One region of the Leucobacter alluvii genome, then DNA from elsewhere that is predicted to be linked to it. Evidence: predicted binding sites of a transcription regulator. Region 1 holds the regulator's gene; each other region holds the start of a gene.
What was found. Region 1 encodes LexA, which represses DNA repair genes until DNA is damaged. Its sites were predicted from a motif close to TCGAACANNTGTTCGA; they were not measured.
Positions count from the first base shown of each region.

Region 2: a site for LexA is predicted at 1,494-1,509, ahead of ABFX18_RS00365 (LexA family protein). Genes of this name have one in related genera too.
Region 3: a site for LexA is predicted at 1,563-1,578, ahead of ruvA (Holliday junction branch migration protein RuvA). Genes of this name have one in related genera too.

Region 1 is NZ_BAAAOP010000005.1:113,006-116,418, reverse strand. Features, by position in the region: gene ABFX18_RS05075 (histidinol-phosphate transaminase) at 1-1,004, opposite strand, end outside; gene ABFX18_RS05070 (LysM peptidoglycan-binding domain-containing protein) at 1,047-1,451, opposite strand; gene lexA (transcriptional repressor LexA) at 1,694-2,380, shown strand; gene lipB (lipoyl(octanoyl) transferase LipB) at 2,509-3,189, shown strand; gene lipA (lipoyl synthase) at 3,186-3,413, shown strand, end outside.
Region 2 is NZ_BAAAOP010000001.1:78,377-81,789, reverse strand. Features, by position in the region: gene ABFX18_RS00375 (CBS domain-containing protein) at 1-83, opposite strand, end outside; SAM riboswitch class IV at 190-306, shown strand; gene ABFX18_RS00370 (hypothetical protein) at 336-953, shown strand; gene ABFX18_RS00365 (LexA family protein) at 1,057-1,479, opposite strand; gene ABFX18_RS00360 (DNA-processing protein DprA) at 1,596-2,600, shown strand; gene mobF (MobF family relaxase) at 2,610-3,413, opposite strand, start outside.
Region 3 is NZ_BAAAOP010000005.1:483,212-486,624, reverse strand. Features, by position in the region: gene ruvB (Holliday junction branch migration DNA helicase RuvB) at 1-881, opposite strand, end outside; gene ruvA (Holliday junction branch migration protein RuvA) at 878-1,510, opposite strand; gene leuA (2-isopropylmalate synthase) at 1,687-3,413, opposite strand, start outside.

The sequences.
Region 1 (3,413 bases):
AGGTGGCCTGGAATGCTGAGATTGCGGATGAGGATGCCACGTGCGCGCAGCGCTTCGAACGTGGCCGACGGGTCGGTGAACCCGCCGACGAGCAGAAAGTTGGCTCCCGACGGGTGCACGACGTATCCGAGGGCGGTGAGGGCGTCCGCGAGACGATCGCGTTGCGCACTGATGTCGGCCACCGTGGCGAGCATCGCGTCGGCGTGACGAATCGCAGCGGTCGCGGCCGCCTGGGTGAGCGCTGACAGGTGATACGGCAGGCGCACGAGCCGCAGGGCGTCGACCACTGCCGCGTCGGCGGCGAGGTATCCGAGACGCACGCCCGCGAACGCGAACGCTTTGCTCATGGTCCGCGATACGAGGAGCCGGTGGCGTCCGGGGAGCAGTGACACCGCGCTCTCACGCTCGGTGTCGAACTCGTGATACGCCTCGTCGACGACGAGCATGCCGTCGAACGCGTCGTAAGCGGCGAGGATCACCTCACGATCGAGCGACGTGCCCGTCGGATTGTTCGGACCGCAGAGGATCGCGACGTCCGGCTGGTGCTCGCGCAGCGCTTCGGCGACGCCCTCCGGCGTGAGCGCGTATTCTGCGGGACGCTCGACAGCGATCCATTCGGTATCGGTTCCGGAGGCGAGCAGCGGGTACATCGAATACGTCGGCGTGAAGCTCAGCAGTGACCGCCCCGGACCGGCGAATGCCTGCAGCACCTGCTGCAGCACTTCGTTCGATCCGTTCGCCGCCCACAGCTGTTCCACGCTGAGGCCGTGGCCGAGGTACCCCGCGAGGGAGCTCCGAAGCTCCGTGAACTCGCGGTCAGGGTATCGGTTCACACCGGTTACCGCTCGAGCGAGTGACTGAACGATGTCGATGGCGACGTGCTCGGGAATGGGATGCGTGTTCTCGTTGACGTTCAGGCTGACCGGCACCGCGTCTTGCGGGGCGCCGTAGGGCTCCTGGCCGACGAGATTGTCACGAAGAGGGAGGTCGCTCAAGCTAGTCACCCGACCAGTCTAAAGCCGGTGAGCCCCTCGACGATCAGTCGGTCAGGCCCCGAGTTCGTCGCCCGACACCACGCGCGGATGATCTGAGTACCGCAGCGGAACGGCGATCGCATCACCCGCCTGCAGCGATGAACCGTCCAGCTGGTTCAACTGCACAATCTCAGTGATGACATCGCGAGGGTCGGCCGTCGGGTCGAGATCAGTCGCCAGCGACCAGAGCGAGCTGCCTGGCTGCACCACGACGTAATCGAACTGCTCGCCGTTCGGCCCCTCAGCCGCGGCCATCGCCTCCGGAGCCGCGAGTGCCGCCATGAGAGCGAGAAGACCGGCGACGAGCACCGTGGCGAATCCACCGAACACGATGCGCCCGCGCCGGGTCAGGCGGAGCGAGCCCGAAGCTTCGGTCGACTCTCGTGATTCCCGGCCCAGAACAGCAGATGCGCTCATGATGACTTCTCCTTAGTCTTGCGATGACGCGGGCGTGGAGCCCATGCGAACATCTGTTTCGAATATATATTCGATGAATCGAAACCGCAAGCGTCTTTTCGAAGATACGTTTCGCTCCTTTTCCGCGACACTCGAACATATGTTTGTCGGTCTTCGAATGCTGCGGCTAGGGTTTCGGTCAACGGGATCACTGAATCAGCACCCACCGACATTCATGGATCGCGCCCCATCCGCATCGCCCCCTGGGGCCAGAAAGGACAGCGATGAGCGACGCAGCCGCGCCCCGATCCACGAAGCCGCTGAGCGAGAAGCAGCAGGCGATCCTCGAGTGCATCGCGCGTTCAGTGGAAAGCCGGGGGTATCCGCCGAGCATGCGAGAGATCGGCGACGCGGTGGGGCTCTCCTCGCTCTCGAGCGTCACGCATCAGCTCAGCAGGCTCGAGCTGGGCGGCTACATCCGCCGCGACCCCAACCGGCCGAGAGCCCTGGAGATCCTGGTCGAGCTCGCCTCGACCTCGTCGGCGATCGACGACGCACCCGCGCAGCGCCCCGAAGAGGCGGCGTACGTTCCGCTCGTCGGTCAGATCGCGGCCGGCGTGCCGATCACGGCGGAGCAGCAGGTCGAGGAGATCGTGCCGCTCCCCCGCGCTCTCGTCGGCGACGGACAGCTCTTCATGCTGCGCGTCGTCGGCGATTCGATGATCGACGCAGCGATCTGCGATGGGGATTTCGTGGTGATCCGGCAGCAGCGCGAAGCCGAGAACGGAGACATCGTCGCAGCGATGCTCGATGGAGAGGCAACGGTGAAGGTGTTCCGCCGCCGAGACGGGCACACCTGGCTCCTGCCTCGCAACAGCGCGTTCGAGCCGATCCTGGGCGATCACGCGGAAGTACTCGGGCGCGTGGTCGCGGTCTTCCGCTCGGTCTGATCGCAGGGCGCGGCGTCGCCGCGGCGCAGCACCGCTGGACACCGACGCGCGAGTGCTGGGACCCACCCGCAGCCCTTCGCTCGCTGCGGCGGTTGCTTTGTTGAACCGAGTCCATCTACAGTGATCGCATGGCCACTGCGTCGATGCCGATTCCATCCACCCATTCTCGAGCGCCGATGCTCGCGCTCGGATTCCACCCTGATTGCGTGCCGTACGAGCGCGGACTCGAGCTCCAGGCCGAGGCGGTCGACCGCATCGAGCAGGGCCTCGACCGCGGCACGGTCCTCTTGCTCGAGCACCCGCCGGTGTACACCGCCGGTCGCCGCGCCGAGCCGGATGAGTACCCGTCGGACGGCAGTCCCGTCGTCGCCGTCGACCGGGGCGGACGAGTCACCTGGCACGGTCCGGGCCAACTGGTGTGCTATCCGGTCGTCCGGCTGCGGTCCGGCGCCGGGGTCGTCGACTTCGTACGCGCCCTCGAGACGGCGATCATCGACACCGTGGCCGCATTCGGCGTATCGGGCACACGCGTGGAAGGCCGCTCGGGAGTATGGGTGACCCATCCTGATCATCCGCCGACGAAGCTCGCACAGATCGGCTTGCACGCCCGCGCCGGCATCATCACCCATGGAATTGCGATCAACTGCTGCAACGACCTCGAGCCGTTCTCCCGGATCGTGCCATGCGGGATTCCAGACGCCGGCGTGACCACGCTGAGCGCACTCGCCGGTCGGAGAATCCCGCCCGAGATCGTGGCACCCGACCTCCAGGTGCACCTCGCCCATGTGATCGCGGAGTTCACCGCATGAGCGCGCGTCGCCTGCCTTCGACCGGCACCCGCCCCGAGCCGGAGGGCCGACCGCTCCTCCGCGTCGAGGCCCGCAACGCCGAGACTCCGATCGAGCGGAAACCGGAGTGGATCAAGACGCGCGCCCGGCTCGGCCCGGAGTACCGCCAGGTGCGCGACCTGGTCGCAGGCGAAGGGCTCCACACGGTCTGCCAGGAGGCCGGCTGCCCCAACGTCTTCGAGTGT
Region 2 (3,413 bases), on a different contig from region 1:
TTGACAGAAACTAACGGTTCGACTGTCGCAGCGGGAACGAACTCAACAGTTAGTGGTTCGCCAGGTTTTCGTTCGTAGGCCACATGGAGATTCTAGGTGATCCTCTCAGACTTGACGTTCTCAAACCTCAATGACCGACACTGAACGAAAGGGCCGGCCGCCACATAATCGTGCTAGAGTCACTTTCACGTTCAAGAGTCGTGACCGTAGGTACCTGGCTGGTCGCGCGACAACCCGAATCCATCGATTCCCGGGTGTCCCAGGGGAAGAACGGGCTCACGAAACCTCGTGATGCAAGATCCGATGGGGCGATGCCCCGGAGAGGGGCATTCAACATGCCTACGTCAAAGAACAGGTTCACCCACCGCGACGGCTGGTGGGGCGAACTCAACTTGCGTTACCAGCACGTCCCGTTTCAGTCAGGGCATGAGTTCGAAGCCGAGCAAGCCGCACTCGCAGTGCTGGCGGCCCATCCGCCGGTCGGCTTCGTCGGTGACACGGGAGGCAGCGAGATCTCTGCGGATCAGCTCAACGAGCTAGTCAGAGGCGCGGTCGAGAACGCCGAGCAGGAAGCAAAAAACCAGCGGGAGTCTGCTGCTGAGGAGCGCCGCTTGCTCGGTTGGGCGAAGATCGAGGAGGCGCTGTCCAACCCCAACGATGATCGGGTGATCAATGAAGGTCGCTGGGCAGGGTTCAGCCGGGGCGACGCCGTCGCCTGGTGCTGGAATCTGTTTCAGTACGAGCCGCACGGCTTCACCCACCCCGGCTCGCAGGTGCGCCACGAGGCCATGCGGCAATTGCAGGCCGGTGGGTTGCCCGAGGTGTTCGGTTATCCCGAGCGTGCTCGCGAACTCGTAGCCCGTGGGCTGACGCCGCGCGAGTACCGGCGGCACCAGGAGGCTCTAGGCGCTCGTATATTCGCTGCCCTGGACGTCAAGCATCCTCGGCCCTAAGTGCGATAGAAGCAGGGACCTGAGCAGGGGTGAACAACAGCCCCTCTCAGGTTCTCTGCGACTCTTGTTGAGTGACGGTTGAGTGCGCACCGAGCCACCGAGATTATGAGGCCGGGCTGATGATGAACGTGACGACGCCCCACACCGTCATCTCGCTCAGCTCGGGCAGCACGAGGTGCGGAAACCCTGGGTTTTCGGCCCGCAGCGTGACCTGACCACTCTGGTCAACATGCAGGCGCTTCACCGTATACTCGCCGTCAACAATCGCAACCACGATGCGCCCGGGCACTGGCGTGACACCGCGATCAACGATCAGCAGCGCCCCGTCTGGAATCAGGGGCTCCATCGACCGCCCCGCAGCTCGCCAAAAGTAGGTGGCCGCACGGTCGCGAATGAGATGCTCGACAAGGCTCAGCTCTTCAGTTGGGTAGTCTTGGGCTGGGCTCGGAAACCCGCACTGCGCAGCCTCGGGTGCGACTGGCAGTGAAACGTCGAGCGTGAGCAGCAGGGGTTCGGGATTTTGCATCGCCGAGCATTCTATCGAACATATCTTCGAGTGACTGTGTTGTGGCCCTGGGGACGCACCTGTGTGGTGAGCTTTGACAACGAAGTGGTGAGCATTGACAACGAAGGAGCCAGCTGATGCCTACCCTCTCCGATCTCGTACGAGACGAGCGATCCGCACGCCTGCTGCTCTCGCTTGTCGGCACGCCTAACGACGAGGCAACCGGACGATTACTCACCCGCGTTGGCGCAGAAGAGTTGATCGCGCTTGCAGATCGCGACACTGAGATACCCGGCATGGATCGCGCCGAAGCTGCGGTCTGGCGCGAACATATTCGCACTCATCACGGCGTGGGTCAAGCCGCCTCCCTCATGGCAAAGAGCGCACGAGATCGGTTCATCATTCCTTCCGACGCCGACTGGCCTTCCTCATTGAACGACCTCGGTGACCGCACCCCTTACGGGCTCTGGGTAAACGGCAACACCGATCTGCTCCGTGGAGATGCTGCTGACCGCGTCACAATTACGGGAGCACGCGCAGCTACCGGCTACGGCACTTCCGTCGCCGAAGAAATCGCAAGCGGCCTCTCCGAGAAAGGCCGAACGGTCGTGGCTGGTGCCGCCTACGGCATCGAAGGTTCCGCTCACCGCGCCGCACTTGCCGGGGGTGGCAGCACGATCGCAGTGATGGCGTCGGGTATCGACCGCCCGTACCCGGCAGCTCACAATCAGCTCCTCGAAAGGATCGCCCAGCGCGGGCTTGTCATATCTGAGGTGCCGCCCGGGTCCGCACCAACCCGACAGCGTTTCATCGACAGGGCGCGCCTTCAGGCGGCACTCGCGGGTGCCACCGTCATCGTTGAGGCTGGCGCCCACTCTGGCAGCATGCGCACCGCCCAAGAGGCGCAGGATCTCGGCCGCATCGTGGGTGCGGTCCCAGGCCCGGTCACGAGCGCAGCGAGCTACGGCACGAATCAGGCGATTCGAGACCGCCGCGCACAGCTAGTTTCTGGCAGTTTCGACTTCGAGCGATTGCTTCTCGCATCTGAGTCGCAACAACCGCCTCAGCCGGTATTCAACCAAACACACCAGTACAAGCAGTGGCATTCACGTCCGCGGAGCATTACCCCGCAAGGGATGTGAGCAATCCTTTCACAAGCGCAACCCGCGGGGCTCTGCTGCACGCACGGGCGCTTCTGGGTGGCGTGGGCGGTTGAGTTTCTCGATCGTACGCAATGCTGCTTCAGCGCGTGCGCGGTCGATCTTCTGAGTGGTCGCGTCGGGTGGTGCGCCGAGCGCTGCGTCGCTGGTGATCTGGTAGCGGTCACGGTAAGCAGCAATGACGCGAGCTGACCGTCGCCACGCGGTTGCACGTCGTGGATCAGTCGGCACGGCCCCAAGTGAACCGACCCATCTTGCTCCGCCAGCAACATCACGGTCGAGCACCGCATCAGCACGCTCTTCCATCAAGGCCCGACGCTCCGTAAGCGCGACCACCATGTCGTCGCTCATAATCCCGGTTGCCTCGGGCACGAGCCCAGCGATCAACCTTGGGGTGTTGCGCGCACGCCTTGCCCCAGTGGAACGTGCAGTGGCCACCGCGACCCGATGCCGCAACACTGCTGCAACATCATCTGCATCACCGAATCCTCGTGCGCGCACCAGCCGAGGCAGCAGCGCATCGACATCATGGTGGTTAGCTTCAGCGCGACGTAGATCGGCAGCCAGCGGGCCGAAGGCATCGGACTCGATCGCAGCGACAGCGTCACCTTCTGAGAGCCCCGATGCACGAATCAGCGATGCCCAGCGGTCTCGCTGCGCAGCGGCTGCGATGGTCTCGTACTCTGCCGCAAACTGTGCGATCGTACCCCAGGTCTCTTGCTCGGCAACGAGCGATTCATGAGCCGAGAGTTCCGCACCAACGTTTTGCAACACACCATAGAGAACACTCCTGGC
Region 3 (3,413 bases), 370 kb from region 1:
TCGATGGTCTCGGCCTCCTCGCCGACGGAGACTGCGAGCGTCGAGAGCCCGACGGGGCCGCCGTTGAATCGCTCGACTACGGCGCTGAGCACTTCGCGATCCAGGCGGTCCAGCCCGTGATCGTCGACGTCGTACAGGGCGAGCGCCGCCTGCACGGTCGAGGTGTCCCCGGGCAGGTCGTGCACGAGGCCGTAGTCGCGCACACGCCGCAGGAGCCGATTCGCGATGCGCGGGGTGCCCCGCGACCGACGCGCGATTTCATCGACGCCGCTCTCCGAGAGCGCGAATTCGATGAGCTTCGAGGCGCGGCCCACCACCTTCGCGAGCTCATCATCCGAGTAGAACTCGAGGTGCGCGGTGAATCCGAATCGGTCGCGGAGCGGGTTCGGGAGCAGACCGGCTCGCGTCGTGGCCCCCACGAGCGTGAACGGAGAGAGTTCCAGCGGCACCGACGTCGCACCGGCCCCCTTGCCGACCATGATGTCGACCTTGAAGTCCTCCATCGCGAGGTAGAGCATCTCCTCGGCGCTGCGAGCCATCCGATGGATCTCGTCGATGAAGAGCACCTCCCCCGGCGTCAACGCCGAGAGCACTGCCGCGAGATCGCCAGCATGCTGAATCGCCGGCCCCGACGTCTGATGCAGCGGCTTCTCGAGCTCCGTGGCGACGATCATGGACAGTGTGGTCTTGCCGAGACCCGGGGGGCCGGCGAGCAGGATGTGGTCGGGCGTGTGCCGTCGCATGGTCGCCGCATCGAGCAGCAGCCCGAGCTGACGCCGCACCTTCGACTGACCGACGAACTCGGCCAGGCTCGTCGGTCGGAGCGCGCCTTCGTATCCCTGTTCGGCCGCCGTGGCCTGCGCGGAGAGCTCTCCGGTCACCGAACGCCCCGCGATCCTCGTCCGCTGCGACCCGCCTGCAGGAGCGCCAGTGCCGCCCTGAGCAGGCCTGCACTGTCATCCGACGCACCGGCATCTCGTGCGTCTTGCACGGCCTGGCCGGCCTCCGCCTCCCCCCACCCGAGGCCGACGAGTCCAGCGCGCACGCCGTCTGCGATGGCATCAGAGGGCGAGACGATGCCGGCAGCGGCCGGGCCGGATTCGAAAGCGAGGTGCGAGAGCTTGCCCGAGAGTGAGAGCGTGATGAGTTTCGCCGTCTTCGGGCCGATGCCCGACACCTTGCGAAACGGCTTCTCGTCGTCAGCGGCCACGGCCGCCGCGATCTCAGCCGGAGTGAGGGCCGAGAGCACACCGAGCGCGCTGCGAGGGCCAACGCCCGAGACGGCGATGAGATGCCCGAACACGTCGAGTTCCGCCTCGGTGGCGAATCCGAACAGCGTCAGCGAGTCCTCGCGCACGATGAGCGAGGTCTGCAGGCGCAATTCGTCTCCGGGCAGAGCCGCGGCGGCCCGGCCGCTCGGCACTTCGACGCGCATGCCGAGCCCTCCGAGCTCCACGACGACCCAGCCGGCACCCGCAGCGAGCACGGGCCCGCGAATCGAAGCAATCACATGATCACCCTAGAAGACGGGCGCCAGTCGCGGGACCCGCCACACCGATGATTCGAACATATCTACGAAACTGCCCTCCGCGCCGTGCGAGCGGGGTCGCTCTTCGTGCGTGTCTCACCTGCAACACGCACGAAGAGTGACCCCGCTCGCAGCGGTCGGCAGCGACCGGCAGTGCGTCAGGCGGTGGCCGACGCGGCCACGCCTTCGCGGGCCCGGTTGCGAACCGCGCGGTTGACCGCGCTCACGATCGCCTCCAGCGTCGCTCGGCTCGTATCCGCGTCGATGCCGACGCCCCACAGGCGCTGCCCGTCGACCTCGAGATCGACGTAGGACGCCGCGACGGCGTCGCCGCCAGAGCTCATGGCATGCTCGACGTAGTCGAAGAGCGTCACGGAGTGCCCGGCCTCGTTCAGCGCGTTGAGGAACGCGTCGACCGGTCCGTTGCCGCGCGCGGTGAGTCGCTGATCCTCTGAGCCGACGCGGGAGTCCACGACGAGTTCGGTGACGCCGTCGCCGGCGCTCGTCGCCGATGTGCGGAACAGCTTGTACCGCCCCCACGTCTCGGCATCCTCGACCTGCGCCGGCAGATACTCGTCCTGGAAGATGCGCCAGATCTCGTCGCTCGACATCTCGCCGCCGGCCGAATCGGTCACGCTCTGCACGACCGAGCTGAACTCGATCTGCAGTCGCCGCGGCAGGTCGAGATGGTGGTCCGTCTTGAGCAGATAGGCGACGCCTCCCTTGCCCGACTGCGAGTTCACCCGGATCACGGCTTCGTACGACCGCCCGAGGTCCTTCGGGTCGACGGGCAAGTAGGGCACGGCCCACTCGATCTCGTCGACGCTCGTGCCGGCCGCCTCGGCGTCCTGCGCCATCCGCTCGAAGCCCTTCTTGATCGCGTCCTGATGCGATCCGGAGAATGCGGTGTACACCAGGTCTCCGGCCCACGGACTGCGCTCCGGCACCCGCAACTGGTTGCAGTACTCGGCGGTGCGACGCACTTCGTCGAGGCGCGAGAAGTCGATCTGCGGATCGATGCCCTGCGTGAACAGGTTGATGCCGAGCGCGACGAGGTCGACGTTGCCGGTGCGCTCGCCATTGCCGAAGAGGCACCCCTCGATGCGATCGGCGCCCGCCTGGTAGCCGAGCTCGGCTGCTGCGACCGCGGTGCCGCGGTCGTTGTGCGGGTGCAGCGAGAGAATGACGTTCTCGCGATGCGCGAGGTGGCGGCTCATCCACTCGATCGAATCGGCGTACACGTTCGGTGTCGCCATCTCCACGGTGGCGGGGAGATTGATGATGACCTTGCGCTCCGGTGTCGGCTCGAGCACCTCGAGGACCTCGTTGCAGACCTCGACGGCGTACTCGAGCTCGGTACCCGTGTACGACTCCGGCGAGTACTCGTAAAAGACCTCGGTGTCGGCGCAGATGTGCTCGCTCGACCGGCAGAGCTTCGCACCGTCGACGGCGATCTGCTTGATGCCTGCACGATCGGACCGGAACACGACGTCGCGCTGCAGGATGCTCGTGGAGTTGTAGAGGTGCACGATGGCGCGTTTGGCGCCGATGAGCGACTCGTACGTCCGCGTGATGAGGTGCTCGCGCGCCTGGGTCAGCACCTGGATGGTGACATCGCCCGGAATCGCGTCGTCTTCGATGAGGTGCCGCACGAAGTCGAAGTCGGTCTGGCTCGCCGACGGGAAGCCGACCTCGATCTCCTTGTACCCCATCTTGACGAGCAGATCGAACATGATGCGCTTGCGCTCGGGGCTCATCGGATCGATCAGGGCCTGGTTGCCGTCGCGCAGGTCGACGGCGCACCAGCGCGGCGCCTCCGTGATGCGCTTCGACGGCCACGTGCGATCGGGGAGATCGACAGAGATGATCTCGTGGAACGGGCGGT